DNA from 4 places in the Bacillus swezeyi genome. Region 3 is predicted to be linked to each of the others. Evidence: riboswitches for the same ligand, from Rfam matches in the RefSeq annotation. Region 3 holds a riboswitch; each other region holds the start of a gene.
The links. Region 3 has a riboswitch for S-adenosylmethionine ahead of RBH91_RS21675 (5-methyltetrahydropteroyltriglutamate--homocysteine S-methyltransferase). Riboswitches for the same ligand answer to the same signal wherever they lie in the genome.
Positions count from the first base shown of each region.

Region 1 (7,614 bases), 1.6 Mb from region 3:
TCTCAACACAAGCCAGCAGTCTTGGGCGCCAAGAACCGCTCCAAACGAATTTTGCAGTTTATAAAGATCCTCCCCGAGCTTTTTGTCTTTAACAACAGCAAGTCCTGATAAAACATCGCTGTGGCCGCTTAAAAATTTCGTCGCACTGTGAAGCACGACATCAACGCCGAGCTCAAGCGGACGCTGCAGCGCCGGGGTCATGAATGTGTTATCAAGGAACGTCAGACAGTCGTGCGCTTTGGCAAGCTTGACGACGCCTCTTATATCCGTAATGCCGAGCGTCGGATTTGACGGTGTCTCAAGGTAGATGACTTTAGTGTTTTCTTTTATGTTTAAAGCAATTTCATTTAAATCGGTCATATCGACGAAAGTATGTTCAATGCCGAAGCGGCTCAGCACATCTGTGATCATGCGGTACGTTCCGCCGTAGACATCCTTTGTGACGAGGACATGATCGCCTTTTGATAAAAGCAAAAAGGCGGTGGAAATAGCGGCCATGCCGGATGAAAACGCGAATCCCCGCGTCCCGCCTTCAAGCTCTGCTATCGTGTCTTCAAGCGCCTTCCTCGTCGGCGTTCCGGAACGGCTGTAGTCATATTCGCCAAACTGGTCAAATGAGCCTTGATGAAAGGTTGAAGCATGCTGGATCGGCACGCTGACGGCTCCGGTCGCTTCATCTGTTTTATTTTGATTGTGGACGAGTTTTGTTTCGAACGTCCAATTTCCATTACTCATGCGGAACCGCCTCCTCTTTTACTTTCTGCAGCGCCTGTTGAAGGTCTTCCTTCAAATCTGATACATGCTCAATTCCGACTGAAAAGCGCAGGAGCCTGTTGCAGACGCCGCCGGCGATGCGTATTTCTTCAGGAATATCCATATGGGTCTGGGTCGCCGGATAGGTGATAAAGCTTTCTACCCCGCCGAGGCTTTCGGCAAAGCAGATCGTTTTTAAATGTTTCAAAAACGGGTTGACCCATTCTTCCTTTTGGATACGGAATGACAGCATGCCGCCCTGTCCTGGATAAAGAACATCGGCAACCTCTTCTTGCGCTTCCAAAAAGGCCGCGAGCTCGCGGGCGTTTTCCTGATGCTGCTTCATTCTGAGAGCCAGCGTCTTCATGCCCCTCATCAAAAGCCAGGAATCAAACGGCGATAAGACGGCCCCGATGGCGTTTTGATGCTGAAACATCTCTTCGGACAGCGCTTCGCCTTTCGAGACGACAAGCCCTGCCAAGAGATCATTGTGGCCGCCCAAATACTTTGTCGCGCTGTGAATGACGAGATCAGCGCCCCATTCAATCGGCTTTTGCAAAACAGGTGTATAAAACGTATTGTCGACGATCAAAAGCAAATCGTGCGCCTTGGCGATTTCTGCGACTTTTTGAATATCGGTTTCCTGCATTAACGGATTTGTCGGTGTTTCCACAAACAGCGCTTTTGTGTTTTCCGTGATTTTCGACTTGATACAGTCTTCATCTGAAAAATCGTCATATAAAAAGCGGAGGCCGTATTTTTTCCATTCGTTTTCAAAAAGGCGGTATGTTCCTCCGTATAAATCTGAGGAGACAATCAGTTCATCACCGCTTTGAAACAAAGCCATGATCGTCTGAATGGCAGCCATACCAGAACTGAACGCAAAACCGCGCGTCCCTCCTTCGAGTTTCGCGATTGCATCTTCCACAAGCTGTCTTGTTGGATTTTTTGTACGGATATAGTCGAATCCGGTTGATTCTCCGATTCCTTTATGTCTGTAGGCAGATGAGAAATAAACGGGCGGATTGACGGTTCCTGTTATTTCATCACTTCGGTTTCCGATTTGCGCCAGTGTTGTTTGTACATGTTCAGTCATATGACACCATCCTTTAAAAAGTAAAAACCCCTTCTTCATAAGAAGAAGGGGATTATACGCTTCTTCTTATCTTCCAAGCATCCGCTTGCTGGATTTAGCACCTTGGTACACTGACAAAATCAGTGCATACCGGTTGCTGAGGTTTCAAAGGGCCAGTCCCTCCACCTCTCATGATAAGAATCTCTTTAATTTTCTGATTGTTCTTTACTTTAAACTAAATCTGGACATTTTTCAAGAGGCTTTTTTTCATCTTTCCGGCTCTTTTATCGTGGTATGATTTAATCATACGTCACATTTGGAGGAAGCGAATGCCTAAAACACAGCGGTTGATCGAACTGATGATGACCATTCATACAAAGCGAAGATTCACAGCCCGGGAGCTTGCCGCTGAATTCGGCGTCTCGTACCGCACCATTCTCCGCGACCTGGATGAGCTGAGCGCTCTCGGCGTCCCCGTCTATTCTGAAACAGGCGCCAATGGAGGCTATTATTTACTGAATGAGCCGATGCTGCCGCCGCTTTTTTTCACAGAATCTGAAGCAGCTGCCATGTTTTTTGCCTATCAATCTTTGCAGTTTTTTGGATCGCTCCCCTTTGAAGCCGAAACGAGAACGGTTTTGAAAAAATTTTATCATCACCTCCCTGCAAACATGCAGAAACGGATCGACACAATGAAAGATAGGATCGTCTTCTGGAATCCGAACCGTCCAAAGGCAGTTGAGCATTTAAACGCTTTGCTGGACGCCGCCATAGAGCAATCCGTTATGACGATCCATTATGAAGGAACGGCGGGCGGCACGAAAAGGTCCATTCAGCCGATCGGCTTATACAGCTGGAATGGCTTCTGGTACTGTCCGGCATACTGTTTTAAAAGACAGGATTTCCGGCTGTTTCGCGCAGATCGCATTGCAAGGGCGGAAAAAACAGATGTTGAACAAGCCCGCGATCTTCCTTATGAGTCCGTTCACAGCTGGATTCAGACTTCAGAAAGCGGGTGCGAGAACCCTGTCCGTCTACACGCCGAACTGACGCGGACCGGAACAAGCAAGGCCATGTCAGACCTTGATTTGCTTAAAATCGTTGATATACATGAAGATGGAAGCGGCTCGATCAATACGCAAATCCCAAGAACGGAAATCGATTATTTTGCAGATCTTTTGTGGAATCTGGGCGCTGAAGCCGCTGTTATAGAACCGAGGGAAATCAAACTGCGCCTCAAGCAAAAAGCTGCCGAGCTTTTGAAGCGCTACAGCTGAATTTTTTTGAATCATGACAAAAGCTGTCAGGATTAACTGATAAAATATGAATGAATTCAAATAGAAAGGGTGACGCTGATGAATGCGGTTCATACATTACGAGATGTTCTTTTGCACGAAATGGAAACGGGGATTCGATCGACATGCCTTCTTTTACAAAAGGTGAAGAAAGCCGATTGGCCTTACCGCCCCACCGATAACATGCGCAGCCTGAAAGAGCTGGCTTACCATCTCATCGCCATTCCGGAAACGGATCTGGCTATCATGCGAGAGAAAAAGCAAAGCGATATCACCGAGCTCGAAAAACGGTATGGGGCATTGCAATCCGCGGAGGAAATGACGGCAGCGATGGAAAAAGGCTATGAGCAATTCAAATCCTTTTTTACATCCATGCCAGATGAAGAATTTTTGACAAAGAAGACAACGCCGTTTTATCTTGAAACAGGAATGACCCAAAGCCGTTGGCTGACGGAAACGCTCACCCACATCTTCCATCACCGGGCCCAATTGTTTAACTATTTGAAACAGCTCGGCTATCATATCAACATGTTCGATCTGTATATTTGAATGAAGGTGATCACATGAAACTGCCTTTGACAGAACAAGAGCGGTCAAACCTAAGAGCCGCACGGATAAAAATGAAAGATGCAGCAGAACTGGAGCTGTCAAGCCTCGCTCAGGCGCTCGATTCACCTTTGGCGCGGGCAAAATACATCAAAGCGCTCGCCCAATTTCAAACGGTCCCTTCCATCGGGCCGAAAATAGCTCAGTCCGTCATTGATTTAGGCTATTATTCTCTCGCAGAAATCAAGCATGAAACAGGCGCAGATTTGATCATTCGCCTGGAAAAGCTAAAAGGCTATTGGGAAGACCCTTGTGCAGAAGATGCGCTGCGCTGCATCGTCCATTACGCCAACCATCCCGGAAGCGGCAAAAGCTGGTGGGATTTCACTGCTGAAAGAAAACGATATCGGCAACAATACGGATATCCCGCGGACAGACCGTCAATCCCTTGGTACGAGAAAAAATAATCAACCAAGCTCAGGGCTGCTGATCATAACGGCAGCTCTTTTTCGCGCGGATATGCCGAAACGAAAATTGCGCCTTCGGAAGAGAATTTTCGCGAAATTCGTGTTACAATGTATGGAAACGTTCACAACATCATTTCTGGAGGAATTCATCTTGGCTATTAAAACAGGCGTCATTCAGGAGAAAAGGCTTTTTTCAGAAGAGCTCGGCGAAGAGATGGAGCTTTTGGTGTATTTGCCTGCATCCTATTCCCCGCTCTACAAATATCATGTCATCATCGCCCAGGATGGACATGACTACTTCCGGCTCGGCCGCATCAGCCGGCAGCTTGAGGAACTGCTGAAAAACGGCGAAATCGAACGATCCATCATCATTGGCGTTCCTTACAAAAACGTCAAGGAAAGAAGACTTACATACCATCCCGAAGGTTCAAAATTTGAAGCTTATAAACGCTTTTTGGCGAATGAACTTGTTCCTTTCACCGACCGCGAGTATCCGACATATCAAGTCGGATCAGGCAGGACGCTGATCGGAGATTCGCTCGGAGGAACCGTCTCGCTTATGACAGCGCTTGATTATCCAAACATGTTCGGTAATGTCATCATGCAGTCTCCTTATGTCGACAATCATGTGCTTGAAAAGGTGGAGCATGCTGATTCCCTGCAGCTGATTTCGATCTGCCACCAAATCGGCACGAAAGAAACCGAGGTCAAAACAACAGATGATCAGGTTTTAGATTTTACGGTACCTAATGAAAAACTGAAAGAACTGCTCGAAAAAAAGAAGACAAACTATGGCTATGAAGCATTTGACGGTGATCATAAATGGACGTATTGGCAGCCTTTAATCACCCCAGCCTTAAAAAAAATGCTCTAGCTCTCTGTATATCTGCCCATCTTTGATATACTAAATCATATACATTGTTTGAGGAGGGAACAAAATGAAATACGGCATTGTGTTATTTCCATCAAAAAAACTTCAGGATATTGCAAATTCCTACCGAAAACGTTATGACCCGAATTACGCTTTAATCCCGCCCCATCTTACATTAAGAACACCTTTTGATGCATCTGAAGAAGAAATCGGCAAAGTCGTTCGACAGCTGAGAGAGCTTTCAAAAGAACTAAAACCGATTCCGCTGAAGATAACAAAATTCAGTTCTTTTGCACCCGTCAATAATGTGATTTATATGAAAGCCGAACCGACTGAAGAGTTGACAGTGCTTCATGAAAAAATGTACAGCGGCGTTTTGGAAGGCAAGCCGGAATACGCATTTGTTCCCCATGTCACGATCGCTCAGAATCTATCCAATGACGAGCATTCCGATGTCCTTGGCCCGCTGAAAATGAAAGATGCGTCACATGAAGAAACAATCGACCGCTTTCACCTGCTTTATCAATTGGACAACGGCTCTTGGACAGTACATGAAACTTTTATTTTAGGAGCGTGATGAAAGCCAGTGGAAGCCGTCATCGTGAAGAATAAACAACAGCTAGAAGACGCTTATTTTGTAAGAGAAGAAGTATTCATCAAAGAACAAAACGTATCACCGAAAGAAGAAATGGATCACTTCGACCAGGACTCTTCACACCTTGTCATCTATGACGGAACAGAACCGATCGGCGCTGGCCGGCTTCGCATTGTCGACGGCTTCGGCAAGCTTGAACGGATCTGTGTGCTAAAAAGCCACCGCTCACTCGGGGTAGGCAATCTGATCATTCAGGCGCTTGAAAAGGAAGCAGCAAAACAAGGTGCAGCACAATTTATGCTGAACGCACAGACACAAGCTGTGCCTTTTTATGAAAAACACGGCTACAAGGTCGTTTCCGAAGAATTTTTAGATGCAAATATTCCTCACGTCAAAATGGTCAAAAAGCAACCGTTCCAAGCCTAATTGGAACGGTTAGATGGTTGACAAAATCCTAAAACGGTTTAAAGTTTTAGGATTTTGTCATCCTTTTTAGCTTCAGCGTGATTGAAAACCCTTGCAGTCTAGGAGGGCCGAGCATCGGAGCAGAGCGAATGTTGGAATTCGTGAGCACCGACGCGCAGGCCTGACAACGAATGCGAGGGTTTGTCGACACGCTGACCGTTCCAAATCTAATTGGAACGGTTTTTCTTTTTCCCCCTCCCCCCTCAAACATTTCATAGTTTGTTCATCTTTTGTTTATCGTTTATTCAACATTATCCCTTAAAGTTGTTTCTAAGCTTGAAGGAAGCGCTAAAAAGGCGTGCGCTTCTTCTGATGGGAGGTCAAAGATCGTATGCCGTTATGATCAATAAGAAACTCGTCATATTATTTCGTTTCGGAACCGTCGGAGTCGGAAACACACTCATTGATTTCGGAGTATTTTTCCTTCTGACGGCCCTCCATGTCCCCTACCTTCTTGCACAGGTGTTCTCCTATTCGGCAGGGGTGGCAAACAGCTATATCTGGAACCGGACATGGACATTTCAAGTCAAAGAAAAAGCCCATGGCCGAGAAGCTTTCCGATTTATTATGATCAACCTTGCAGCTTCAGGAATCACTTTTCTCCTTCTGTACGCTTTGCAAAAAGGGGGCCTGTCACTCTTTTTCAGCAAAATGACAGCAACAGCCGCAGGAATGGTCATCAATTTTATCGGAAACCGGCTCTGGGTGTTTCAAGATCCAGAAACAGATTCATAAGAAAAAGAACAGGAGTGAATGATCATGAAAGTAAAAAAAGCCGTCATCCCGGCAGCGGGGCTGGGAACGAGGTTTTTGCCGGCAACAAAAGCACAGCCGAAAGAAATGCTGCCGATTGTCGATAAACCAGCTATACAATACATCGTGGAAGAAGCCGTCCAATCAGGAATAGAAGACATTTTGATCATTACAGGAAGAAACAAACGCTCGATTGAAGATCATTTTGACCGTTCGGTTGAGTTGGAACAAAGCCTTTTAAAAAAAGGAAAGGACGATACATTAAAGGAAATACGGGATATCGCCGATATGGCAAACATCCATTATATCCGGCAGAAAGAGCCGCTCGGACTCGGACATGCCGTTTTGTCAGCGCGTCATTTCATCGGCGACGAACCATTCGCCGTCCTGCTCGGCGATGACATCATGGTTTCCGAAAAACCGGCACTGCAGCAGTTAATCGATGTTTATGAACAATACCAGACAGAAGTCATCGGCGTTCAGACTGTTGAACCGGCTGATGTCAGCAAATACGGGATCATTCAGACGTCTGTGCAAAAAAATAAAGTCTATGATATTCAGGATCTCGTAGAAAAACCTTCTGTAAAAGAAGCGCCTTCAAATATCGCAGTCATGGGCCGCTACATTTTAGAGCCTTCGATATTTCCGATTCTCGACCAAACCAAACGAGGCGCAGGAAATGAAATACAGCTGACTGACGCCCTAAGGGAAATCTGCGGGGTACGGAGCATATATGCCCGTCAATTGGAGGGAAGCCGTTTTGATATCGGCGATAAATTAGGCTGCTTTAAAGC
Region 1 is NZ_CP133085.1:1,437,317-1,444,930, reverse strand. It holds gene metC (cystathionine beta-lyase) at 1-735, opposite strand, end outside; gene RBH91_RS06960 (methionine biosynthesis PLP-dependent protein) at 728-1,849, opposite strand; SAM riboswitch class I at 1,913-2,029, opposite strand; gene RBH91_RS06955 (helix-turn-helix transcriptional regulator) at 2,158-3,105, shown strand; gene RBH91_RS06950 (DinB family protein) at 3,184-3,672, shown strand; gene RBH91_RS06945 (helix-hairpin-helix domain-containing protein) at 3,687-4,136, shown strand; gene RBH91_RS06940 (esterase family protein) at 4,288-5,010, shown strand; gene RBH91_RS06935 (YjcG family protein) at 5,075-5,584, shown strand; gene RBH91_RS06930 (GNAT family N-acetyltransferase) at 5,594-6,028, shown strand; gene RBH91_RS06925 (GtrA family protein) at 6,407-6,802, shown strand; gene galU (UTP--glucose-1-phosphate uridylyltransferase GalU) at 6,821-7,614, shown strand, end outside.
Region 1: another riboswitch for S-adenosylmethionine. It lies ahead of RBH91_RS06960 (methionine biosynthesis PLP-dependent protein); the one in region 3 lies ahead of RBH91_RS21675 (5-methyltetrahydropteroyltriglutamate--homocysteine S-methyltransferase).

Region 2 (7,614 bases), 690 kb from region 3:
CAGGCTTCTGAAAAAAGCCGGGGAGCTCGGACTCCTCGGCGCCGACATCCCGGAAGAATTTGGCGGGTTCGCCCTTGATAAAATCAGTTCGGCACTCATCACCGAAAAATTTTCAAGAGCAGGCAGTTTTTCTTTATCATACGGCGCTCACGTCGGCATCGGGACGCTGCCGATCGTGTTCTTCGGATCACACGAGCAAAAAGAAAAGTATCTGCCGACGCTTGCTTCAGGCGAAAAATTTGCCGCATATGCATTAACAGAGCCGGGCTCAGGATCTGATGCGCTGGGGGCAAAAACGACAGCCGTTTTGAATGAAGCGGGCACTCACTATATATTAAACGGAGAAAAACAGTGGATCACAAACTCCGCTTTTGCAGATGTTTTTATCGTATATGCGAAAATAGACGGTGAACATTTTTCGGCATTCATTGTTGAAAAAGACTTTCCGGGCGTTTCGACAGGACCGGAAGAGAAAAAAATGGGTATTAAAGGCTCATCAACCCGCACACTCATTTTAGACCAGGTTCAAGTACCAAAGGAAAACCTGTTAGGTGAACCAGGAAAGGGTCATATCATTGCGTTCAATATATTAAACATCGGACGCTATAAGCTGGCCGTCGGTACGATCGGCGCTTCCAAACGGGTGATTGAGCTGTCAGCTGCCTACGCAAATCAGCGCAGACAGTTCAAGACGCCGCTATCCAAATTCAGCCTAATCGGCGAAAAAATCGCCAACATGTCAGCGAAACTCTATGCGATGGAAAGCTCTGTTTATCGGACGGTCGGGCTTTTTGAAGACAAAATGGGCACCTTGAGCGAAGAAGACCAAAAAGACGGGAGGCAGATTGCAAAAGCAATTGCCGAATACGCCATCGAATGTTCGTTAAATAAAGTATTCGGGTCAGAAACGCTTGATTATATTGTTGACGAAGGCGTCCAAATCCACGGCGGCTACGGATTTATGCAGGAATACGAAGTGGAGCGCGCCTACCGCGATTCACGGATTAACCGGATCTTTGAAGGGACAAATGAAATCAACCGCCTCATCGTACCGAGCACATATTTGAAAAAAGCCTTAAAAGGGGAGCTGCCGCTCTTTGAGAAAGCAAAGGCGCTTCAGGAAGAGCTGATGATGCTCATGCCTGAAGAACCGGGCGACGGGGTCTTGGAACAGGAGAAGCATTTGCTGAAAAATGCCAAAAAGATCGCGCTGCTGACCGCAGGGCTTGCTGCACAAAAATACGGAAAAGCGATCGACGCAGAACAGGAGATCCTCGTGAACATCGCTGATATTGTCAGCCAAGTTTATGCGATGGAATCAGCCATTTTAAGAACCGAAAAAGCTGTCTCGGCATTTGGCGAAGAAAAAAATGCACAGAAAATCCTGTATACGCAAATTTTCACACAGGAAGCTTTTCAGGAAATTGAAAGCCATGCAAAAGAATCGTTAATTGCGGTGGAATCAGGCGATTCGCTGCGGATGATGCTGTCCGCCCTCCGTAAACTGACACGCTTTACGCCTGTCAATGTCATTGAGAAAAAACGCCAAGCTGCCAAAGGAGTCTTTGAAGCAGAGAAATTCATCGTTTAATGAAAAGGCCCTGCAATTACAGCGGGGCTTTTTAGCTGCCTGATGAAAGCAACGTTTTAGGTTTTTAAAAAGATCTGTGTTAAAATAGCCTCGGATCATTCGAGAGGGGTGAACGCATGGCTTTGGATTTTTATTGGTACCCGAAATGCGGGACTTGCCGAAAAGCGAAAAAGTGGCTTGAAGATCACGGAGTAGAAGTAAACGGGATACATATCGCTGAAGAGCCGCCGAGCAAAGAAAAGCTGAAACAGCTTTTTGAAAACAGCGGACTTGAATTGAAAAAGTTTTTCAATACGAGCGGACAAAAGTACCGCGAACTTGGCTTAAAGGATAAGCTGCAAGACATGTCTGAAGATGAACAGCTTGAATTGCTGGCTTCCGACGGTATGCTGATCAAACGTCCGATTACAACTGACGGCAGGAAAGTAACCGTCGGTTTTAAAGAAGATCAGTTTAAGACGTACTGGTTATAATGTATGAATATGTGATATCTTCAATGTAGGATGATTTAAAACATTTTATGGAGGGGTTAGCATGAGCACACCAAAAGAATTGCGTTATTCGGAAGAACATGAGTGGGTTAAGACTGAAGGAGACAAAGTCAGAATCGGGATTACTGATTTTGCCCAATCCGAGCTTGGAGACATCGTTTTTGTCGAGCTTCCTGAAGTGGGAGACGAGATTAAAGCGGACGAGCCTTTTGGAAGCGTTGAATCTGTTAAAACCGTTTCAGAATTATACGCCCCGATCAACGGGAAAGTCGTTGAAATAAACGGAGATTTGGAAGACAGCCCTGAATTTGTCAATGAGTCTCCGTATGAGAAAGCATGGATGATTGTCGTTGAACCGGCTGACACTTCAGAAATCGACGGCTTGATGACTGCAGAACAATATGATGAAATGACAAAAGAAGCCTAATTTAGGATAGCAGCCCGTCATTTGGATACTCTATAAAAAGAGGGGGTGTCCAAATTGACGCTGAAAAAAGAGCGGATTGATATAACAGAACATGTGAAGGGCCATTTTAAAGACGGCGGCATGCAGCTGTATCATGAAAATGAACCAATCGGCCGTATGACCGGCATGGATCAATACGAACTGGAATCTGGATACTATTTCCAAGATGGTAAATTCTACAAAATGGCTGATACCACAAGTGCACCCGATGCAAAATATGTAGACTGTGATGACCAGCAAGGCTGGTGTTAAACGGCTCAGGCGGTGAATATTCACTGCCTTTTTTCACAAAAAATCTATTTTTCTCTTAAAGGTGATCCATATGCCAGAAATCGAAAAAGTCATGATCGTCGAGGGGAAATCCGATAAGCTGAAGGTAAAACGTGTCATCGAAGAACCTGTTGACATTATATGCACGAACGGAACGATCAGCCAAACAAAGCTCGATGAATTTGCCGAGAATCTGTATGATAAAGACGTTTACATATTGGTGGATGCCGATGAGTCCGGTGAAAAGCTGCGCCGGAAGCTCAAAAGGGAACTGCCTGAAGCATCCCATTTGTATATTGATAAAGCCTATAAGGAAGTCGCTTCAGCCCCGGATCACCATGTGGCAGAAATCCTCTTTCGGTCAAATATTCGAGTGCATACAAAATTTTTATGATAAAAAAGTATAGAGGTGCGGTTTAACATATGCAGGAACTTCAAGAACGAGAATTAAAACAGCTTGAGCAAAAGACCTGTCTATTGTATTTATACACCCCTTTTTGCGGGACCTGCCAGCTGGCCGGAAGAATGCTGGAAGTCGTTGACGACATGCTTGCAGATGTTCCTTTCTATAAAAATAATCTCAATTATTCCCCAACATTCGCCAAACAGCATGAAATTGAAAGTGTGCCGTGTTTTCTCCTTTATAAGAACGGGCGCATCGTCAAAAAAGAGTATGCTTTTCATTCTGTTTCCCACTTATATGATATGATTAAACAAAATGCTGTTGATTAAGGGTGTTTTTGACATATTTCTCGGGAAATAACCCTCAAAAACTTGTCGAGCAATTCATAAAGGACTCCCGTTGTATGCAGAGAATCTGTAAGTATGACCAATTTACAGGAGGTTATACAGTTGGAGAAAATAGGATTGATAGAAAGAGAGGACCGGTCTCTTTTTTTAAAACCTCTATTATCCACAACGGCTTTGCTGATTACATTTCAAGGTGAAAAAGAAGCTTTTACGTTAGCGATCAATGAACAGGGGGAAATGGAAAAATCAGCCATACCGAAAAATGCTCATTTGACTTTTTTTGGGGATCAAAGCGAGATTATCGACCTTCTTCATGGAGATATTTCCCTGCAGCAGCTCGTACAGCGCGGCACCGTCAAGGTAAAAGGCTCTTTCAGGGCTTTATTGAAGCTCGAAGCGATTTTATGGCTTACGGACGGTTTCTTCAAAAACAGCGACCTTCATTTATAAAATTCTTAAAATGTTGGAAAAACGACAGATTGACAGTGTTAAGGCAGAACAGTGAGGCGGACATTCAGTTCGCCTCTTTTACCTGTTGATCATATCGGGTAGGCCGTTTGTCTTAAGAAAAGTAGTTGACAACTATTTTTTCGCATGATATCTTAATTTAAGAATTCCGATCATCATAAATTAAAAAATGAATATATGATTCTCTTATCCAGAGAGGTGGAGGGAAGTGCCCTATGAAACCCGGCAACCATCAACATATGTTGAAATGGTGCCAATTCACACGAAGCGTTAAGCTTTGAAAGATGAGAGAAAGGCCAAGACTTTTCAAAAGCCTTTCTGCTCAAGTGTGCAGAAAGGCTTTTTTCATTGATCATCAGGAATTCAGGAAGCATACTTGACTTAGACGTCGAAGAATAGAGCAAGAAAGCAGGTGATGGCTTTGATAAATCTTCAAGGTGTTTCAAAGGTTTATCAGTCAAAGCATGGAGATGTCAATGCTGTCCAGGATGTCACCCTTACGATAAAAAAAGGTGAAATCTTCGGAATTATTGGATATAGCGGAGCTGGAAAAAGCTCCTTAATCCGTCTTTTGAACGGACTTGAACAGCCGACTTCAGGTACAGTTGAAGTCGCGGGCCGAACGATAGGCGAAATCAAAGGGAAAAAACTGAGGGATGCGAGAAAGGAAATCAGCATGATCTTTCAGCATTTCAACCTTTTATGGTCGAGAACAGTCCGCGACAATATTGCCTTCCCGCTGGAAATTGCCGGCGTCAGCAGGGCAAAACGTTTAAAAAGAGTCGCTGAACTGATTAAGCTCGTCGGTCTTGAAGGAAAAGAGAACGCCTATCCTTCCCAGCTGAGCGGCGGACAGAAGCAGCGAGTCGGGATCGCAAGGGCGCTCGCGAACAACCCGAAAGTTCTCCTTTGTGATGAAGCGACATCAGCGCTTGATCCGCAGACAACTGACTCGATCCTGGGTCTTCTGTCTGATATCAATGAAAGACTCGGACTGACGATCGTCCTGATCACACATGAGATGCATGTCATCAGAAAAATCTGCCACAGAGTGGCCGTCATGGAAAACGGCAGGGTTGTCGAAGAAGGCGATGTATTGAACGTCTTCAGAAAACCGAAGGAAGAAATGACAAAGCGCTTTGTTCAGCAGGTAACCGAACCGGAAGAAACGAAGGAAACCTTGAAACAGTTCCTTGATGAAACGACATCAGGGCGGACGATTAAGCTCGCCTTTGTCGGCGAAGCAGCTGAAACACCGCTGATTACGCAGATCATCCGAAAATTTGATGTTGAAATCAACATTCTTCAAGGGAAAATCTCGCAAACGCAGGACGGCGCTTATGGTTCATTGTTCATTCATGTAGATGGAGAGCCGCATGAAGTCAATGAAGTGGTTGAATTCATCAAGAGCCGGCAGGTAGAAGCTGAGGTGATCACAAATGTTTGAAAAACTGTTTCCCAATGTAGACATGGAGCAGCTGTGGGAAGCCACATATGAAACGATTTATATGACAGGAATTTCCCTTTTCTTTGCTTTTATCATCGGAGTCATTCTCGGTATGCTGCTGTATTTGACTTCAAAAGGGAATATTTGGCAAAACGGAGCGATTAATGCGGTGATCGCGGCAATCGTCAATGTGTTCAGGTCTATTCCATTTATTATATTGATTATTTTGCTTCTCGGTTTCACAAAGTTTTTAATGAGTACCATTCTGGGGCCGAACGCGGCACTTCCAGCGCTGATTATAGCGTCCGCTCCGTTCTATGCCCGCCTTGTGGAAATCGCTTTGCGCGAAGTCGATAAAGGTGTGATTGAAGCGGCGAAATCAATGGGGGCGAAAACATCAACGATCATTTTCAAAGTGCTCCTGCCGGAATCAATGCCCGCGCTCATTTCGGGCATTACGGTTACAGCGATTGCGCTGATCGGTTCAACCGCCATGGCCGGTGCGATCGGGTCGGGCGGACTCGGCAACCTTGCATATGTAGACGGATTCCAAATGAATAATCCCGATATTATATTAATCGCAACTATTTTCATCTTGGCTATTGTGTTTATCATCCAGTTTATTGGGGATTTGATTACAAATAAATTAGACAAACGTTAGGGAGGACATCAACATGAAAAAAGGTTTATTAACTGCTTTATTCATCATTTTTGCCGGCGTTTTGGCTGCTTGCGGATCTTCTAGCAGCGAAGGTGATAAAGACAGCAAGGTCATCACTGTCGGAGCGACGCCGACGCCGCATGCCGAAATTCTTGAGGAAGCAATACCGCTTTTGAAAGAAAAAGGATACGAGCTTAAAATCGAGAAATTCACAGACTACAAACTGATCAACAAAGCGCTCGTTTCTAAAGATCTTGACGCGAACTACTTTCAGCATGTTCCATATCTTGAGCAGGAAATAAAAGAAAACAAAGACTATGATTTAGTTAATGTCGGTGCAGTCCATCTTGAGCCATTCGGCATCTACTCAAAAAAATATAAATCATTAAATGACCTGCCTGACGGTGCAACCATTATTATGAGCAACAACGCCGCTGAGCAGGGCCGCATGCTGGCAATGCTTGAAAAAGCCGGCTTGATCAAGCTGAAATCAGGCATTGACAAAGTAGACGCAACGGTGAAGGATATTACGGAAAACAAGAAAAACCTAAACATCAAAAACAATGTCGCGCCTGAAATGACGGCAAAAGCATATGAAAACAATGAAGCTGACGCCGTGTTCATCAACGTGAACTATGCGATCCAAAACAAGCTGAATCCGAAAGAAGATTCAATTGAACTCGAATCTCCAAAAGACAATCCTTATGCAAACATCATTGCGGTGCGCAAAGGTGATGAAGATTCAGATAAAGTCAAAGCGCTTCTTGAAGTATTGCGTTCTGATGACATCAAAAAATTCATCGATGAAAAATACAAAGGCTCTGTCATTTCTGTATCTGAATAAAGGAAACAACCCCCGGTTTGCAGAAAACCGGGGTTTTCAGCGTGTCGACAAACCCTCGCATTCGTTGTCAGGCCTGCGCGTCGGTGCTCACGAATTCCAACATTCGCTCCGCTCCGATGCTCACCCTTCCTAGACTGCAAGGGTTTTCAATCACGCTGAAAGGATGACAAAATTCTAAAACTTTAAACCGTTTTAGGATTTTGTCAACAATCTACAAACCCCGGTTTGCAGAAAACCGGGGTTTTTTCGCGTAATTTTTGAAATACGGGCCATACTAATGAAAAATGAATTGCAAATGGAGGAAGCAACCGTGAACCAGCATGAATCAGAAAGCATCATAGAATCCGCTCTGCAGGAATATAAAGCGGGAATCGGCATCTTTTCGGAGAAAATGCCGGGCATTGCATCCAAATACAATAAGTTTACTGAAGAATGTTTTAAACAAGGTGCATTAAGCGAAAAAGAAAAGCAGCTGATCGCACTTGGAATCAGCGTCAATACCCAGGATGAATATTGTATTATTTACCACATCAAAGGCTGTCTTGACTGCGGAGCGAAAGAAGAGGAAATTCTTGAAGCCGTCGGCGTCACCGCAGCATTTGGCGGAGGAGCAGCAATGAGCCAAG
Region 2 is NZ_CP133085.1:3,643,404-3,651,017, reverse strand. It holds gene RBH91_RS18255 (acyl-CoA dehydrogenase FadE) at 1-1,591, shown strand, start outside; gene RBH91_RS18250 (arsenate reductase family protein) at 1,708-2,064, shown strand; gene gcvH (glycine cleavage system protein GcvH) at 2,126-2,509, shown strand; gene RBH91_RS18240 (YusG family protein) at 2,564-2,800, shown strand; gene RBH91_RS18235 (toprim domain-containing protein) at 2,871-3,212, shown strand; gene RBH91_RS18230 (thioredoxin family protein) at 3,242-3,550, shown strand; gene RBH91_RS18225 (SCP2 sterol-binding domain-containing protein) at 3,671-4,018, shown strand; SAM riboswitch class I at 4,220-4,327, shown strand; gene metN (methionine ABC transporter ATP-binding protein MetN) at 4,458-5,483, shown strand; gene RBH91_RS18215 (methionine ABC transporter permease) at 5,476-6,144, shown strand; gene metQ (methionine ABC transporter substrate-binding lipoprotein MetQ) at 6,158-6,988, shown strand; gene RBH91_RS18205 (carboxymuconolactone decarboxylase family protein) at 7,284-7,614, shown strand, end outside.
Region 2: another riboswitch for S-adenosylmethionine. It lies ahead of metN (methionine ABC transporter ATP-binding protein MetN); the one in region 3 lies ahead of RBH91_RS21675 (5-methyltetrahydropteroyltriglutamate--homocysteine S-methyltransferase).

Region 3 (7,614 bases):
CTTTCGAATATAGTCATAAATGTAGTTTCTTGTTTTTTCAACCTTTGATTTCTTGTTTAATACATCGGTCAAGTATACGCGCTTTTTCGCTTTCAGATCATAGTTGAACGAACGAACAGCTGTATTGCCGTGTGCTCCCCCGGAATATACATAATTCGCCGTCTGGATGCTCAGTTTTTTGTCGTTCAGATATTTTACCTCGAAAGACGTTTGGTACGCCGTTTGATAACCGTGCTGTTCACCGCCTTTTTTATTTTTTAAATAATCTTGATAAGACTGTTCAATATATCTTTTGAAGTCATTGTTGATCTTGTTTTGCAGAGATTTGCTGCTCAAGTTTTTGACCTGCGGATATTTCAGCTCCTTCACATTTTTATATGTATGGCTCGTCACCATCGGTTTATTGCCATTTGCCGCTTGAGCAGTCCCGCCAAACATCGTAAAAACCAAGAGCCCTGTCATCAAAATACCGGCAGCTTTCAAAAATGTCCTTTTCTTCATCATTCAGCCTCCTTAAAAGTGTCATTTTTATATTACCCATTTTCAAAATAGGTACACATTTTAGACCGATGACGAAGGGAAAAAGTTTCTATTTTAAGTTAAACATTTAAAAAATATCCAAGTATTCACTTCAAATACCAGCGCTTTCACGTGTATAAGCACTGTATTCAATTCTTTCCAGCATGTCGTATACCTTATCCAGCTTATTCATGGGGACTCCATTCATTGGGACACCTCATTTAAAATGACATGTATCCCACTCTGTCGAAAAAGAACCGAAAAAGCAATTTGTCAAAACCCAATAAATCAGTTAATCTTTTCTCAACAATTTTCAAAATGGGAGATGCTTAAATGGACCATTTCATTCAGACGTATTTTGCAAACCTGGAGTCCAAAGATAAAAATATCCAGTATGAAGCCTATCAAAACATTCTAGCCGCCGCTGAAAAAGAAGTGGACTGGGCATATGAGGTTTGGGATCAATTAATAGAAGACCTTCATCATCAAGACCATCATAAAAGATCAAGAGCAGCACAATTCCTTTCTTATTTAGCGATCAGTGATCCGGATAAAAGGATCTTGAAGGATTTTCCTGAATTATGGAAAGTGACAAAAGATGAGAAGTTTGTCACCGCAAGGCACAGTCTGCAATCGATTTGGAGGGTTGGCTTGGCCGGGACAGAACAGCGAGAGATGGTCCTGTATCATCTTGTTGAACGTTTTAACAACTGCTTGCCGGAAAAAAATCATACGTTGATTCGATTTGATATCATTCAAGGCCTCAGACATTTATACGATGCGATAAATGCTGAAGAAATCAAGCAGATCGCAATAGATTTGGTTTCTAAGGAAGAAAATGAAAAATATCAAAAAAAGTATAAAGCTGTATGGAAAGATGCTTAAACCTCTTACAGCATGGGAAAGATTTTAGCAAACCCATTGACATTTTCACAAAAAGTATTAATATTAAAATTATTATAAAAATCGCATAAAAAAGGTTTTCCTTATCAAGAGTGGTGGAGGGACTGGCCCTGTGAAACCCGGCAACCGCTGTCTATGACAGAATGGTGCTAAATCCTTAAGAGCATATTCGTGTTCTTGAAGATAAGGAGGAGATTGTATATCAAGCTCTTCCTGATAGGGAAGAGCTTTTTTATGTCCATAAAGACAAAAAAAGAAAGAGGGATCGATCATGACACAATCAACTGAGTGGTCACAGGAAACGCGAACACAAAAAAAGGGGCCGTACCGAGCTGATCAAGTAGGAAGCCTCTTAAGGTCAGAACCTGTTAAAAAGGCGCGCCTCCAAAGAGCGGCCGGTGAGATGACCGCTGAACAATTGCGTGAGATTGAGAATGAAGAGATTCAGCGCATCGTAGAAAAGCAAAAAGAGATCGGGCTGAAAGCCGTGACGGACGGGGAGTTCCGCCGGGCTTGGTGGCACTTTGATTTTCTGGAAGGCTTAGACGGTGTTGAAGGCTATGTACCTGAAAGCGGCATTCAATTCCACAATACGAAAACAAAAGCACGCGGCATAAAAGTAAATGGCAAACTTGATTTTACGAATCACCCGATGCTTGAAGATTATCAATTTCTTCATAGTATTGCAGGCACCCATACGCCGAAAATGACGATTCCAAGTCCGAATATGCTGTTTTTCAGAGGGAAGCTGGAAGAAAGTGCATACAAGGATCTCGATGAGTTCAATCATGATGTAGCGCAGGCTTACAAAAAAGCAATCCGCGCATTCTATGATGCCGGCTGCCGTTATCTGCAGCTGGATGACACGGCTTGGGCAGTATTTTTCTCAGAAAAGGGGCAAGAGCAGATCAAGGCCTTCGGCCGCAAACCTGATGAGCTGCGCCAATCCTTTGCCAACACCATCAATGAAGCACTTGACGGACGCCCCGATGATTTAACTGTAACAATGCACATTTGCCGCGGAAACTTCCGTTCGACATGGGCGGCATCAGGCGGATACGACGCCGCGGCGGAAACCATTTTCGACGGATTAAACCTTGACGGACTCTTCCTTGAATTCGATGATGAACGCTCCGGAGGCTTTGACCCGCTTCGTTTCGTGAAACGGAAAGACTTGCAAATCGTCCTCGGCCTCATCACATCTAAATTCGGGGAGCTTGAAAGTCCGGATGCAATTAAGCGGCGCATTGAAGAGGCTTCACGCTATGTTGATCTGAACCAGCTTTGTTTGAGCCCGCAGTGCGGCTTCGCCTCTACAGAAGAAGGCAACCTGCTGACTGAAGAGCAGCAGTGGGAGAAGCTGCGCCATGTGATTGAGATTGCAGAAGATGTGTGGAAATAAATTCAGATCACTTTGAGATATACCTTTCCTTAGGTATGTCTCTTTTTTTTGTCCACTTTTACAATTTAAAAATCCTTCTTGATTTGTTCATAGTTTGATCATATTTGGCTTCTATAATGCTTTTAAGTGAGGTGACCGAATAATGAAAAAGAAAAGGAAAATTGATATATTCCTAATTTTGATTCTCGTATTATCTGCAGGTTTAAATCTTTACGGCATCTGGAATAGCGACACAGACAACGCCTACTATACGGCGGCCGTGGAAAGTATGACCCAAAGCTTTCATAACTTCTTTTACGCATCTTTTGACCCGGCAGGCTTTGTAACTGTTGATAAACCGCCTGTCGCATTATGGATTCAAACACTATTCGCTCTCGTATTCGGCGTGCACGGCTGGAGCGTCGTTCTGCCCGAAGCGATCGCTGAAGTGATCTCTGTATCACTCTTGTACTTTATTGTAAAACCGACCTTTGGAAAAACGGCGGCAAGAATTGCTGCTCTCGTGATGGCATGTACACCGATTGCCGTTGCAGTCAGCCACACAAACAACGTTGACAGCATTCTCGTCCTTTGTTTGATGTTTGCAACCTGGATGTTGTTTAAAGCAGTCCGCACAGGAAAAATGTTGTGGCTCATCGCATCCTTCTTTATGGTCGGCGTCGGCTTTAACGTGAAAATGCTGCAGGCTTATATGGTGTTACCGGCATTCCTGCTATTTTATCTGATTGCAGCTAAGACGACCATTCGCAAAAAAATTGTATCTCTTATAACATCAGTCATTGTCCTGGCAGGTGTTTCCGTTTCCTGGGCAGTCATCGTCGACAGCCAGCCGGAGAGTTCGCGGCCTTATATCGGAAGCAGCCAAACCAACTCTGTACTTGAGCTCGCTTTTGGCTACAACGGAATCCAGCGTCTCACAGGACAAAATGGCGGAGGCGGGGGAGCCGCTTCTTCTGATCAAGATCAAAAGAACCAGCAGCAGGAAATGCCGCAGCAGCAAAACGGCAGTTCCGATAACAGTTCAGACTCATCAAATGAACAAATGACTCCGCCAAGCGGAGGCGAGATGCCTGCTGGCGGACCGGACGGCCAACAAGGGGATGTTCAAAGCGGCGGAGGCGGCCCCGGAGGCGGCGGAAATGGAGCAGGCTCTTTCGGCACAGGTACACCGGGACCGCTGAGATTGTTCCAATCTGAGCTTTCAGGTCAGGCAAGCTGGCTGATCCCGTTTGTATTATTCGGTATTATCGGTTTACTGATTACAGGCCTTCGCGGTCAAAGAAAATTTAATGACACAACGAATGAAACGATTTACTGGACGATGTGGCTTGTGCCGGTCGCTGCATTCTTCAGCGTCGCGGGATTCTTCCACCATTACTATCTGATCATGCTGGCAGCACCGATTGCCGCTTTGGCTGGTGCAGGCTGGACGGCACTGGTCCGCCTCTACCAAGAGGAAAGCGGCTGGAAAAAACGGCTGCTTCCAATCGGCATTTTGCTGACAACTGCATTTGAATTATATATTTTGAATCCTTACATCAGCGACATCAGCATCATTTGGAGTATTCTCATCGGCGCTTTCGGAATCGTCACAAGCTGTCTTCTCTTCTTTGTTAAAAAAGGAAAGTCATTCAGCTATTATCTATCACTTGCAGCACTTCTCGGGATGCTGATCGGTCCTTTTTACTGGACAACGGCAACTCTCGCTGACGGGGTAAACGGTATGATACCGCAAGCAGATCCTCAATCGGCGCAGTCAATTGGCGGCGGTAAGATGAACAACGGCGGCGGACCTCCTGGATTTGGCAGCCAAGACGGCCAAACAGACAACAATGAAAACAGCAGTCAAAACGGAGCAACAGATTCTGACTCTGAGCAAAACAGCCAAAACACCAATGAAGCTCCAACTGGCATGGATCCTGAACAAAGCGGCCAAAACGAGAACGGAGACAGCTCCAGCAAGTCTGAGCAAGGCAGAGCGGGCGGCGGCAGCCCTGGAAGCGGCGAATCAGTCGATGAAGAACTGTTGTCTTACCTGAAAAAGAACAACACAGGAGAAAAGTATTTGTTCGCGGTCTCAAATTCTAATTCCGCTTCCTCCTACATCATCAAAACAGGCAAAGCTGTGATGGCGATGGGCGGATTCTCAGGCAGCGACCCGATCCTGACTGTTGATGAACTTGAGAAGCTCGTCAAAAACGGAGAAGTCAAATACTTCATGATTGGCGGCGGCCGAGGCCAAGATAATTCGGAACTCACCAGCTGGATTAAAGAAAACGGCACGAAGATTTCAAAAAGCGAATACAGCAGCTCTTCTTCAGACGACAGTTCACAGTCTGGCGGACCTGGTGGAAATCAGACGCTCTATAAAGTGGAGCTGGATTGATGAAAGGAAAGGTGATCAATATGAACGAACCCGTCACATTTTCAATTGTTGTTCCCGTCTTTAACGAGGCGGAAGTCCTCGACGGCACCTATGAGAGACTGAAAAGCGTCATGGATTCAACCGGAGAAACATACGAGCTGATTTTTGTAAATGACGGCTCCAGCGACGACAGCATGCATATGCTGAAGTCGCTGGCTCAGTCCGATCCGGCTGTCAAATGCATCAATTTCTCAAGAAACTTCGGCCACCAGATTGCGATCACCGCCGGTACGGACTATGCTGCCGGCAAGGCGATCGTCGTCATCGATGCCGATCTTCAGGATCCTCCTGAACTGATTTTGGAAATGGCTGAAAAATGGCGCCAAGGCTTTGATGTTGTCTACGCCGTTCGAACGAAGCGCGAAGGTGAAACGTTTTTCAAAAAGCAGACAGCCTCCATGTTTTACCGAATTCTAAGACGGCTCACAGATGTCGATATCCCGGTCGATACTGGAGATTTCCGGCTCATGGACCGCAAAGTCGTCAATGAAATGAACAAGCTGAAAGAGAAAAACCCATTTGTCCGCGGGCTTGTCAGCTGGCTCGGCTTCAAGCAGACGGCCGTCTATTACGAGCGGCATGAGCGGCTTGCAGGAGAAACGAAGTACCCGCTCAAAAAAATGCTGAAGCTTTCGCTCGACGGCATCACTTCATTTTCATTTCAGCCTCTGAAACTGGCAAGCTACTCAGGCATCGTGCTGTCAGCGATCGGCTTTATATACGCTTTTATCGTCGTCTGCCTGAAGCTGTTTACGACAAGCACCATTACCGGGTGGTCATCGATGATTATTCTGCAGTGCCTGTTCAGCGGATTCATCCTGATCATCCTCGGAGCGGTCGGCGAGTACATCGGCCGCATTTATGACGAAGTGAAAGACCGGCCGCTCTATATTGTAGATGAAAAATACGGATTTGAAGAACAAAGACGGGCTGTCGCCCCGCAGCGTCATATCATATAGCAAATAATAACCAAAAGGAGAGATTTCGATGAGTATACTTGTTGTCGGGGGAGCCGGTTATATCGGTTCCCATGCCGTTTACACATTAATTGAGAAAAATGAAAAAGCCGTCGTTGTCGACTCCCTGTTAACCGGACATGCAGAAGCCGTCCACCCTGAAGCCGTTTTTTACAAAGGCGACATCCGGGACCGGCATTTTCTCAGGCAGGTATTCGAAAACGAGGACATCGAAACGGTGATGCATTTCGCAGCTTCTCCTATTTCAACCCAGTCAAATCGCGTGTTTTCCTCTTTCAACGAAAACATCGCAGGGATGGAAACACTGCTAGACGTCATGAAAGAATTCGCGGTCAAGCAGATCGTCTTTGCTTCAAGCGCGACCGTCTACGGCAGCACAAAAGATGTGCCGATTACAGAGGAATCAAAACCACAGCCTGTTCATCCCCACGGAAAAGTCAAATGGCTGATGGAGAATATGCTGATGGAAGCGGAAAAAGCGTACGGCCTCAACTATGTGATTCTCCGTTCCTTCAATGTGGGAGGGGCTCATCCATCCGCAGCGATCGGCGAAGACCGCACGGATGATTCGCATCTGATTTCAAATGTTCTGTGTGCAGCGATCGGCCAAAACTCATTCGGAACAAAACATGACAGGACAGCAGGCACGCCGGGGATTCGCGATTATGTCCACGTCCAGGATCTCGCCGAAGCCCATGTTCTCGCCATCAACCATTTACGGCAAGGAAAAGGGAGCCGGACATTCAATCTCGGCTATGGCGAAGGCTATTCAGCCGAACAAGTCATCCAGGCCGCCCAGTATGTCACAGGCATCGGCCTCATTCCCATCACACCATCCGCTGACAGCACAGACGCCCCAGATGCCTTGATCGCTTCCTCTTCCCGCGCCAGAAAGGAATTAGGCTGGACCCCGAAACACAACAGCCTGATCGCCATCATCCGCGACGCCTGGAACTGGCATTCTGCCAATCCATATGGATATTCGGAGCATAAGGTGAGACAGGGATAAATAAAAAACTGCACCCCAATGGTTAGCAATGGGAGGTGCAGTTTTTTTGGTCTATTCATATAGATTGAAAAAGCTTTACCGCAATATTCGCGGCCAACCTTTGAAATAAAAAGGTCTGAAAAATACCTCTTCAGTCCAACTATTCAACTCCTAAATCAACCAAGTAAGCGGTTGGCTGCTTTTTGCTCTTTTGTAAATCAATTAGTACATTAACAGATCCTGCTGTCCCAACCATTTTGCCATTGTATAAAACATTTAGCACAACATAATCTTCATTAAAATATTGAATCTTAGCGTGACTTACACCGCTTGTTTTAAAGTTCATTTTTTTGGCAATGCTATCAAAATCAAGTTTAAATTGAGCTTCATACTCTTTATT
Region 3 is NZ_CP133085.1:4,334,083-4,341,696, forward strand. It holds gene RBH91_RS21665 (DUF3298 and DUF4163 domain-containing protein) at 1-501, opposite strand, end outside; gene RBH91_RS21670 (hypothetical protein) at 853-1,404, shown strand; SAM riboswitch class I at 1,503-1,612, shown strand; gene RBH91_RS21675 (5-methyltetrahydropteroyltriglutamate--homocysteine S-methyltransferase) at 1,694-2,824, shown strand; gene RBH91_RS21680 (glycosyltransferase family 39 protein) at 2,967-5,210, shown strand; gene RBH91_RS21685 (glycosyltransferase family 2 protein) at 5,210-6,208, shown strand; gene galE (UDP-glucose 4-epimerase GalE) at 6,237-7,235, shown strand; gene RBH91_RS21695 (hypothetical protein) at 7,375-7,614, opposite strand, start outside.

Region 4 (7,614 bases), 1.3 Mb from region 3:
CCATCATCTGGGGATGCCCGGGCCATTTCGGCACGATCAGTTCTGGTTTGAAAGCCTGGATTGATAAGCTCGGCTATTTATGGGCGGAAGGAAAGCTGATCAATAAGGTCGGCGCCGTGTTCTGCACAACAGCGACGACTCATGGCGGAGTTGAAGCGACGATGCTCAACTTAATCACGCCGATGCTCCATCAAGGAATGATGATTGTCGGTCTCCCTGGGAATGTACCTGAAAATGCTTTATACGGATCTTATTACGGGGCCGGCATCACATGCCCTGTAGACAGTGATGAATTAATTACTGAGGAAGGCCTTGAGCTGGGCCGGGCTTTGGGCAGACGCGTCACACAAGTGACGGGCCGCTTTGCAGCAGGACAGTAAGGAGCGTTTTGACATGACCATTATCGTGACCATTATAGCTGCAGTCATCGTTATTATCGGACTTGTGGTGTTTAATGTACGTTCGGCATCTCCTGCAAAACCTGAACCTGCTGAGGAGCCTCGTGTTGAGCGCACTTCCCCGGTTCAGGTGGAAGAAGAGGCGCCGGAAGCGCCGGAACCAGCTTTCGGCGAAAATGATCAGTATGTCATGACTGATCAAACATATCGGGAGATACTGCAAAAGTTTCAAACACCAAAAGAACAAAATAACGCCCCTAAAGAAGAAATGGATGACATGGATTACCGAAATGCATTGAAGTCCATGAAGAAACGGGATCAAGATTAAAAGCAAATTCGCTGGGTATCAGCGGGTTTGCTTTTTTTTTCGGTTTTTTTAAAAATTTTATTGTCATTTCTTCTGTATCAGTGTACTATTGTCGTAGTACACTGATACAGAGATTTAGAGGAGGATATCGTTTGAAATCTTTCAGCGGTTTATTTAAAAAAGATTTGCTCACCTCAAGATTTTGGTTTCTTACTTGGGTGCTCTTGATGCTTTTTGCGATCACTGCAAGCATTGTTTTTGCCCGCTATACAGACGAACCGATGGTGTTGTTTGGGGCGTTTGCGACCATCTTATTGTTTCATATTCTGTTTTGTCCACTCATGATGATCAGCCAGCTTCACTTGGAAGGGAAAACCCAGTTATGGCTGTATAATCCGAATAAGGGTGCGGTTTTGCTGCTGTCAAAATTGGCGTCAGCCGCCGTGTATCAAATGGCTTCCCAGGCGATTCTTTTTATGTTCGGATTGGTTGTCAGAGGCGTCCTGGAATCCCTGAGTGACAGTCTGTTTTCGGTTTGGGATATGATGATTGTCAACATCGCAGTCTTTTTCGGATCAGTGTTGTTTTCAACGTGGGTCATGTTTCTGTGGACGATATATGAAACACTTAGAAAATATCCGGCCATCAAAAAAATCCGCTGGCTCATTCCTTTATTGATCTACTATGCTTATGGATTGATAGAAGGGCTGTTCATCAAGAGCGGTCTGTTTCAGGCTGCACAGGAGTTTTGGAGCTTTTCCATAAAGACGAATTTCAAATTTCACTATCAGAATTCAGAATGGACTGTTGCATTTTCTAAAATTGATCTTCCGGGTGTTCTCCTGGTGTATTATGCGGTTTTAGGTGTCTGTCTATTCTATTTTTCCGGCAAGATACTTGATAGAAGAGTTGAGGTGTAATGCGATGGCAAATGATTTTTCTTCATCAAAGCCGATCTACAAGCAAATTGCCGAACAGCTTTTCAAAAGAATGGTACGCGAAGAGATCAAGCCGGGAGAAAAACTGCCTTCCGTCCGTGAGCTGGCTGTCGAGACACAAGTAAATCCGAATACGATTCAAAGAACCTACAATGAAATGGAAAGGATGGGCATCGTGGAGACCAGGCGGGGACAGGGAACTTTTGTTGTTGAAAAGTCGGAAGTGATTGATGATTTAAAACGGGAGATGCAAGCCGAAGTCATCGGACAATTTGTGCTAAGCATGGAAGAACTCGGTCTGTCTAAACAAGATATGCTGTCTGAGCTTGACCGTTATCTACAGAAAGGAGATCCAAATGAACATTGAGCTGAGAAATGTCACGAAAAAGTACGGCAAAGATTTCGCGCTCAAAGATGCAGATCTGACTCTGTCTCCCGGCAAAATTTACGGATTGGCCGGACCGAATGGCAGCGGCAAATCAACGATCTTAAAGCTGATCACAGGGCTTACTTTTCCGGATTCGGGAACGGTTTTTATTGAAGGAAAGCCCGCAGCCCGGCACATGGCTGAAAGTATCGCCTATTTAACAGAGCTTGATATGTTTTATGAGCCTTTCCTTGTAAAGGATATGATTTATTTTTATGAAAGCCAGTTTGCCGATTTTCAGACTGATAAGGCCTTTGACCTTTTAGAAGATATGAAAATCGCTGGGGATAAAAAAATCGGAAGGCTTTCCAAAGGGAACCGAGGCAGACTGAAGCTTGTGCTGACATTGGCGCGCAATGCACCAGTCGTGCTGCTTGATGAGCCTCTTTCAGGCCTTGATCCGCTGGTGAGAGAATCGATTGTCAAAAGTCTGCTTACAAATCTTGAGCTTGAAAAGCAGACGGTGATCATCGCCACGCATGAAATTCATGAAATCGAACCGATTTTGGATGAAGTGATCGTCGTCTTAAACGGGCGGATTGAGGAAAAAAAGGATGTCGAAGAGCTTCGTGAAGAATCAGGGGTTTCGCTTTTACAATGGCTTAAACAGCTTATCAAAGAAAAATCATGATGAATCTGCAACTTCAAAAGTCGGGAGGGGAAATCAGTGGAAACACTGCTGCAATTAAAAAACGTCTCAAAAACGATCAGAGGAAAGAAAATTATCGACGGATTGAGCTTTGATGTACACGCCGGAGAGATATTCGGCTTTTTAGGGCCGAACGGCGCCGGAAAAACGACGACGATCAGGATGATGGTCGGTCATATGAACATCACCGCTGGAGAGATTGCCGTGTGCGGTGTGAGCGTAAAAGACAATTTTGAAAAGGCTGCCGGCCATATCGGGGCGATCGTCGAAAATCCTGAGCTGTATAAATTTTTAACGGGCTATCAAAACCTTCAGCAATATGCGCGCATGACAAAAGGCGTGACAAAAAAGAAAATCGATGAAATCGTCGAGCTCGTCGGTCTGAAGAGCAGGATCAATGATAAGGTCAAAACGTATTCTTTAGGCATGAGGCAAAGGCTCGGCCTTGCTCAAAGTCTTTTGCACGATCCAAAGCTGCTGATCCTTGATGAGCCTACAAACGGACTTGATCCGGCTGGAATCAGGGAAATCCGCGATTATTTAAGAAAACTGACAAGGGAAAGAGGCTTGGCCGTCATCGTTTCGAGCCACCTTCTTTCTGAAATGGAACTGATGTGTGACAGGATTGCCATCATTCAAAACGGCAAGCTGCGCGATATTCAACATGTGCACGGAGCTGCCGCGGACGAGAGAAAGCGCTATTTCATCCAGGCTGATGATGTAGACGCCCTGCTTCGCGAGGCTGCTGGGTTTGGAGACAGACGGGTTGAAAAAGTTCAAACGGGAATAGAAATCAGCCTCTCGAAAGGTGAAGTTCCTGATTTCATTAAACATTTGACCGACGGCGGCATCCGCTTATATGAAGTGAAGGTCATCAACAAATCTCTGGAAGACCGATTCTTGGAAATCACCGCAGAAGATGAGGAGGCTCAGCATGTTTAATCTCGTTGTTAATGAATGGATCAAAATTTTCAATCGAAAAGGAACATACGTCATGATCGGGTTATTGCTGTTATCCGTCATCGGACTGGGCATCATGACCAAGACTATAGGCGAAAGCGGCGTGAGCGCAGATTGGAAAAAGGAATTGGCGCAGGAAAATGCGGATATGAAACAACAGCTTGAAGGCGTCAATAATCCCGTTCTTGAACAAAACTACAAAAAGTCGATCGCCATTAATGATTATCGAATCAAGCACGATTTACCGGAGGATGGAGAGTATTCGGTATTGTCGTTTATCAATGATGCCATAGATGTAATTCCCATGATCGGACTGTTTGTCATTACGGTAGCGGCGGGGATTGTCGCAAATGAATTCAGCTGGGGAACGGTGAAACTTCTTGTCATTCGGCCGATCAGCCGCTTTAAAATATTATTATCCAAGTATCTTACGGTGCTGCTGTTTGCGCTGGCTTTGCTTTTCATTTTGTTTGCAAGCGCGGGCTTAACAGGTCTTCTTTTATTTGGTACGGGAGAAAGCAGCCAGGTGCACCTTGCGTATGTGAATGGAAGCGTAGAAGAGCAAAGTCTTCTGCTGCACTTAGCCGGCAGCTACCTGCTGAATTCGATCTCACTGTTCATGATGTCGACGATGGCATTTATGATTTCAGCCGTTTTCAGAAACAGTTCTCTTGCCGTAGGGATTTCGATCTTTCTGCTTGTCATGGGTGGAACGGCGACAGGCCTACTTTCAATGAAATTCGATTGGGCGAAATACATCTTGTTTGCCAACACGGATTTAACGCAGTATTTTGACGGAACACCGCTTGTTTCAGGAATGACGTTAGGGTTTTCGATTACGGTGCTGGCTGTCTATTTTATCGTTTTTCAAGTGCTGGCTTTCGGCGTATTTACAAAAAGAGACATTGCTTCATAAGCGGTTTTGGAACGAAAGCATAACACCGGTTTCCGGGCGTTATGCTTTTTTTAAAACATAAAAAGACTGCTGACGATAAGTCAGCAGTCTTGTATGAAGATCAGCGGTTCCCAGCTTATGCTTTTGTTACGTTAGCAGCTTGTGGTCCGCGGTTTCCTTCAACGATTTCGAAAGATACAGATTGGCCTTCTTCCAAAGTTTTGAAGCCTTCGCCTTGAATAGCAGAGAAATGAACGAATACATCGTCTTGTCCTTCAACTTCGATGAATCCGAATCCTTTTTCAGAGTTAAACCATTTTACTTTACCTTCTAGCATGAAATTTCCTCCTAAAGCGATAACGCTTAAATTCACTATTCTTGCTCTAAAACAAACTTCCAAGACGAAAACTCTTACAAAACTTTCTTCTTAAAGATAGTTCGAACAAAAATAATTACCTTTACTTTACCAGTGTTTAAGCGAAATTACAACTGCTAAACGCAAATTTTTTTAAAAAAGTGAATTTAGTTAGGATTGTGAGACGGAAAAATGAAAAACCGCACCGGCAGGGGAAGCACTTTGAAAGGCAGCTTTCCCATGCCGGTCCGTAGAAAGCTCAAAAAACCCTCATTGACAACATTCCGAAGAAGCTGTAAAGTTAGGTAAAACTTTATACATCAACAACTTCTTATTCAGAGAGGCGGAGGGAATTGGCCCTATGAAACCTCGGCAGCGGGTTCTGTGCGATACAGAATACTGTGCCAACTCCAACAAGCCGTACAGGCTTGAAAAATAAGAAAAGCGGATGCACTCAAATATTCCCTTGAGCTGATAGGCTTCTTCTTATTTTAAATAAGAAGAAGCCTTTTTTGTTATCTAAAACACGGAGGAGGATCATCATGATTACATTTCAAGGGGTTGAAAAAGTGTATGAGAGCGGCGGACAGAAAGTCCGTGCGCTGAATGGCATTGACCTTCATGTCAATAAAGGGGAAATATACGGAGTCATTGGATTTAGCGGAGCAGGCAAAAGCACGCTGATCCGCTGTGTCAACTTTCTCGAAAAACCGACGGCGGGAAAGGTATTCGTTGGCGGTCGGGATTTAACATCATTGTCAAAAAGCGAAATCCGCTCTGTGAAACGGAAAATTGGAATGGTGTTTCAGCATTTTAACCTTTTAAATTCGAAGACTATTTTCGCAAATGTCGCGGAGCCGCTTGTACTCGTCAAAACACCGAAAGCCAAAATCAAACAAAAAGTGATGGATCTGCTTCGTTTTGTCGGCCTTGAGGATAAAGCGGGCGATTATCCGGATCAGCTTTCAGGCGGGCAAAAACAGCGCGTCGGCATCGCGCGGGCGCTGGCGACAAATCCGGAGGTTCTGCTTTGTGATGAAGCCACATCTGCGCTTGATCCGCAGACAACCGGCGAAATCCTGAAACTGTTAAAGCGTGTCAACGAGCAATACAATATTACGATTCTTTTGATCACCCATGAAATGAATGTCGCAAGAGAAATTTGCGACAAAGTCGCTGTGATTGAAAAAGGAAGAATCATTGAATCAGGCAGTGTGTTTGACGTTTTTTCCGCACCGCAGACAGACACATCCAAAAGCTTTATTCGATCGGCTATAGATCATGAGATTCCTGAATCGATCCAAAAGCTGAATGTAAAGCATCTCTACCAATTTCAATTTATCGGGGAATCATCAGGGAAGCCGTTTCTCTCCCGTGTATCAAAGCGATTTGATGTGGAAGTCAATATTCTTCACGGAACGATTACAGAACTCCAAGGCATTCCATTTGGCAGCATAACGGTCGAGCTGCAGGGAGAAGACGATGAAATCAGGCGGGCTCTAGATGATATCCGTAAAGAAAACATTCGAGTAAGGGAGGTTTCATAGATGCTTGTTACATATGACCAAATCATCAATGCACTGTTAGAGACGATACAGATGACTCTTTTTTCACTTTTGTTTTCAAGCATCATCGGAATTCCGCTCGGGATTTTGCTCGTTGTCACAAGAAAGGGAAATCTCCTCGAAAATAGAGCGGTTTTTACGATTGTCAATGCCATCATTAACATTTTCCGATCTGTGCCGTTCATTATTTTAATGGTTGCTTTAATCCCGATAACACGGCTGATCGTAGGGACGTCAATCGGAACATCGGCTGCGATTGTGCCGCTTACTTTTTATGCGGGGCCATATATAGCAAGGCTTGTAGAAAACTCTCTTCTTGAAGTGGACCCCGGGGTCATTGAAGCAGCTGAAGCTATGGGGGCCACCCCGCGGCAGATCATCTTTCGATTTTTGATTCCGGAAGCGCTCGGTTCATTGGTGCTGAGCTTTACGGTTGCGACAGTCGGGCTTGTCGGGGCTTCGGCAATGGCTGGTGCAATAGGCGCCGGCGGACTCGGAGACTTGGCGATCACTTACGGCTATCAGAGATTTGATACGCTGACGATGATCATAACGGTGGCGATGCTTGTCATCGTTGTACAAGGATTGCAGACATCAGGAAATGTGCTTTCAAAAAAAATAAGAAGAAGATAAAAAGAGAGGTAGACGTAATGAAGAAATTTGCTTTGATCATCATCGTTCTTTTGTTTGTCATTGTGTTTGCAGGATGTGCAGCAAATTCGGACAGCAAAACGATTAAAATCGGCGTCAGCGGAACGGATACGAGAATATGGGATTTCGTGAAGAAAAAAGCGGAAAAGGAAGGATTGAAGCTTGAAATCGTCAAATACTCAGACTATGTTCAGCCAAATCAGGCTTTGGCAAGCGGAGACATCGATGCAAACGCCTTTCAGACGATATCTTATTTTAACACGTTTAAAAAAGAACGCGGCCTTGACTTATCGCCCATCGGCACGACGATTATCGCTCCGATGGGGGTGTATTCCGACAAATATCAATCAGTCGGCGATATTCCTGACGGCGCAAAAATCGCAGTTCCAAATGAAGCGACCAACATGGGAAGAGCGCTGCTCCTTTTGCAGTCGGCGGGATTGCTACAATTAAAGGACGGCTTTGACGG
Region 4 is NZ_CP133085.1:1,112,771-1,120,384, forward strand. It holds gene RBH91_RS05270 (NAD(P)H-dependent oxidoreductase) at 1-380, shown strand, start outside; gene RBH91_RS05275 (hypothetical protein) at 394-726, shown strand; gene RBH91_RS05280 (hypothetical protein) at 858-1,625, shown strand; gene RBH91_RS05285 (GntR family transcriptional regulator) at 1,630-2,010, shown strand; gene RBH91_RS05290 (ABC transporter ATP-binding protein) at 2,000-2,701, shown strand; gene RBH91_RS05295 (ABC transporter ATP-binding protein) at 2,738-3,661, shown strand; gene RBH91_RS05300 (ABC transporter permease) at 3,654-4,595, shown strand; gene cspB (cold shock-like protein CspB) at 4,711-4,911, opposite strand; SAM riboswitch class I at 5,258-5,371, shown strand; gene RBH91_RS05310 (methionine ABC transporter ATP-binding protein) at 5,472-6,476, shown strand; gene RBH91_RS05315 (methionine ABC transporter permease) at 6,477-7,127, shown strand; gene RBH91_RS05320 (MetQ/NlpA family ABC transporter substrate-binding protein) at 7,145-7,614, shown strand, end outside.
Region 4: another riboswitch for S-adenosylmethionine. It lies ahead of RBH91_RS05310 (methionine ABC transporter ATP-binding protein); the one in region 3 lies ahead of RBH91_RS21675 (5-methyltetrahydropteroyltriglutamate--homocysteine S-methyltransferase).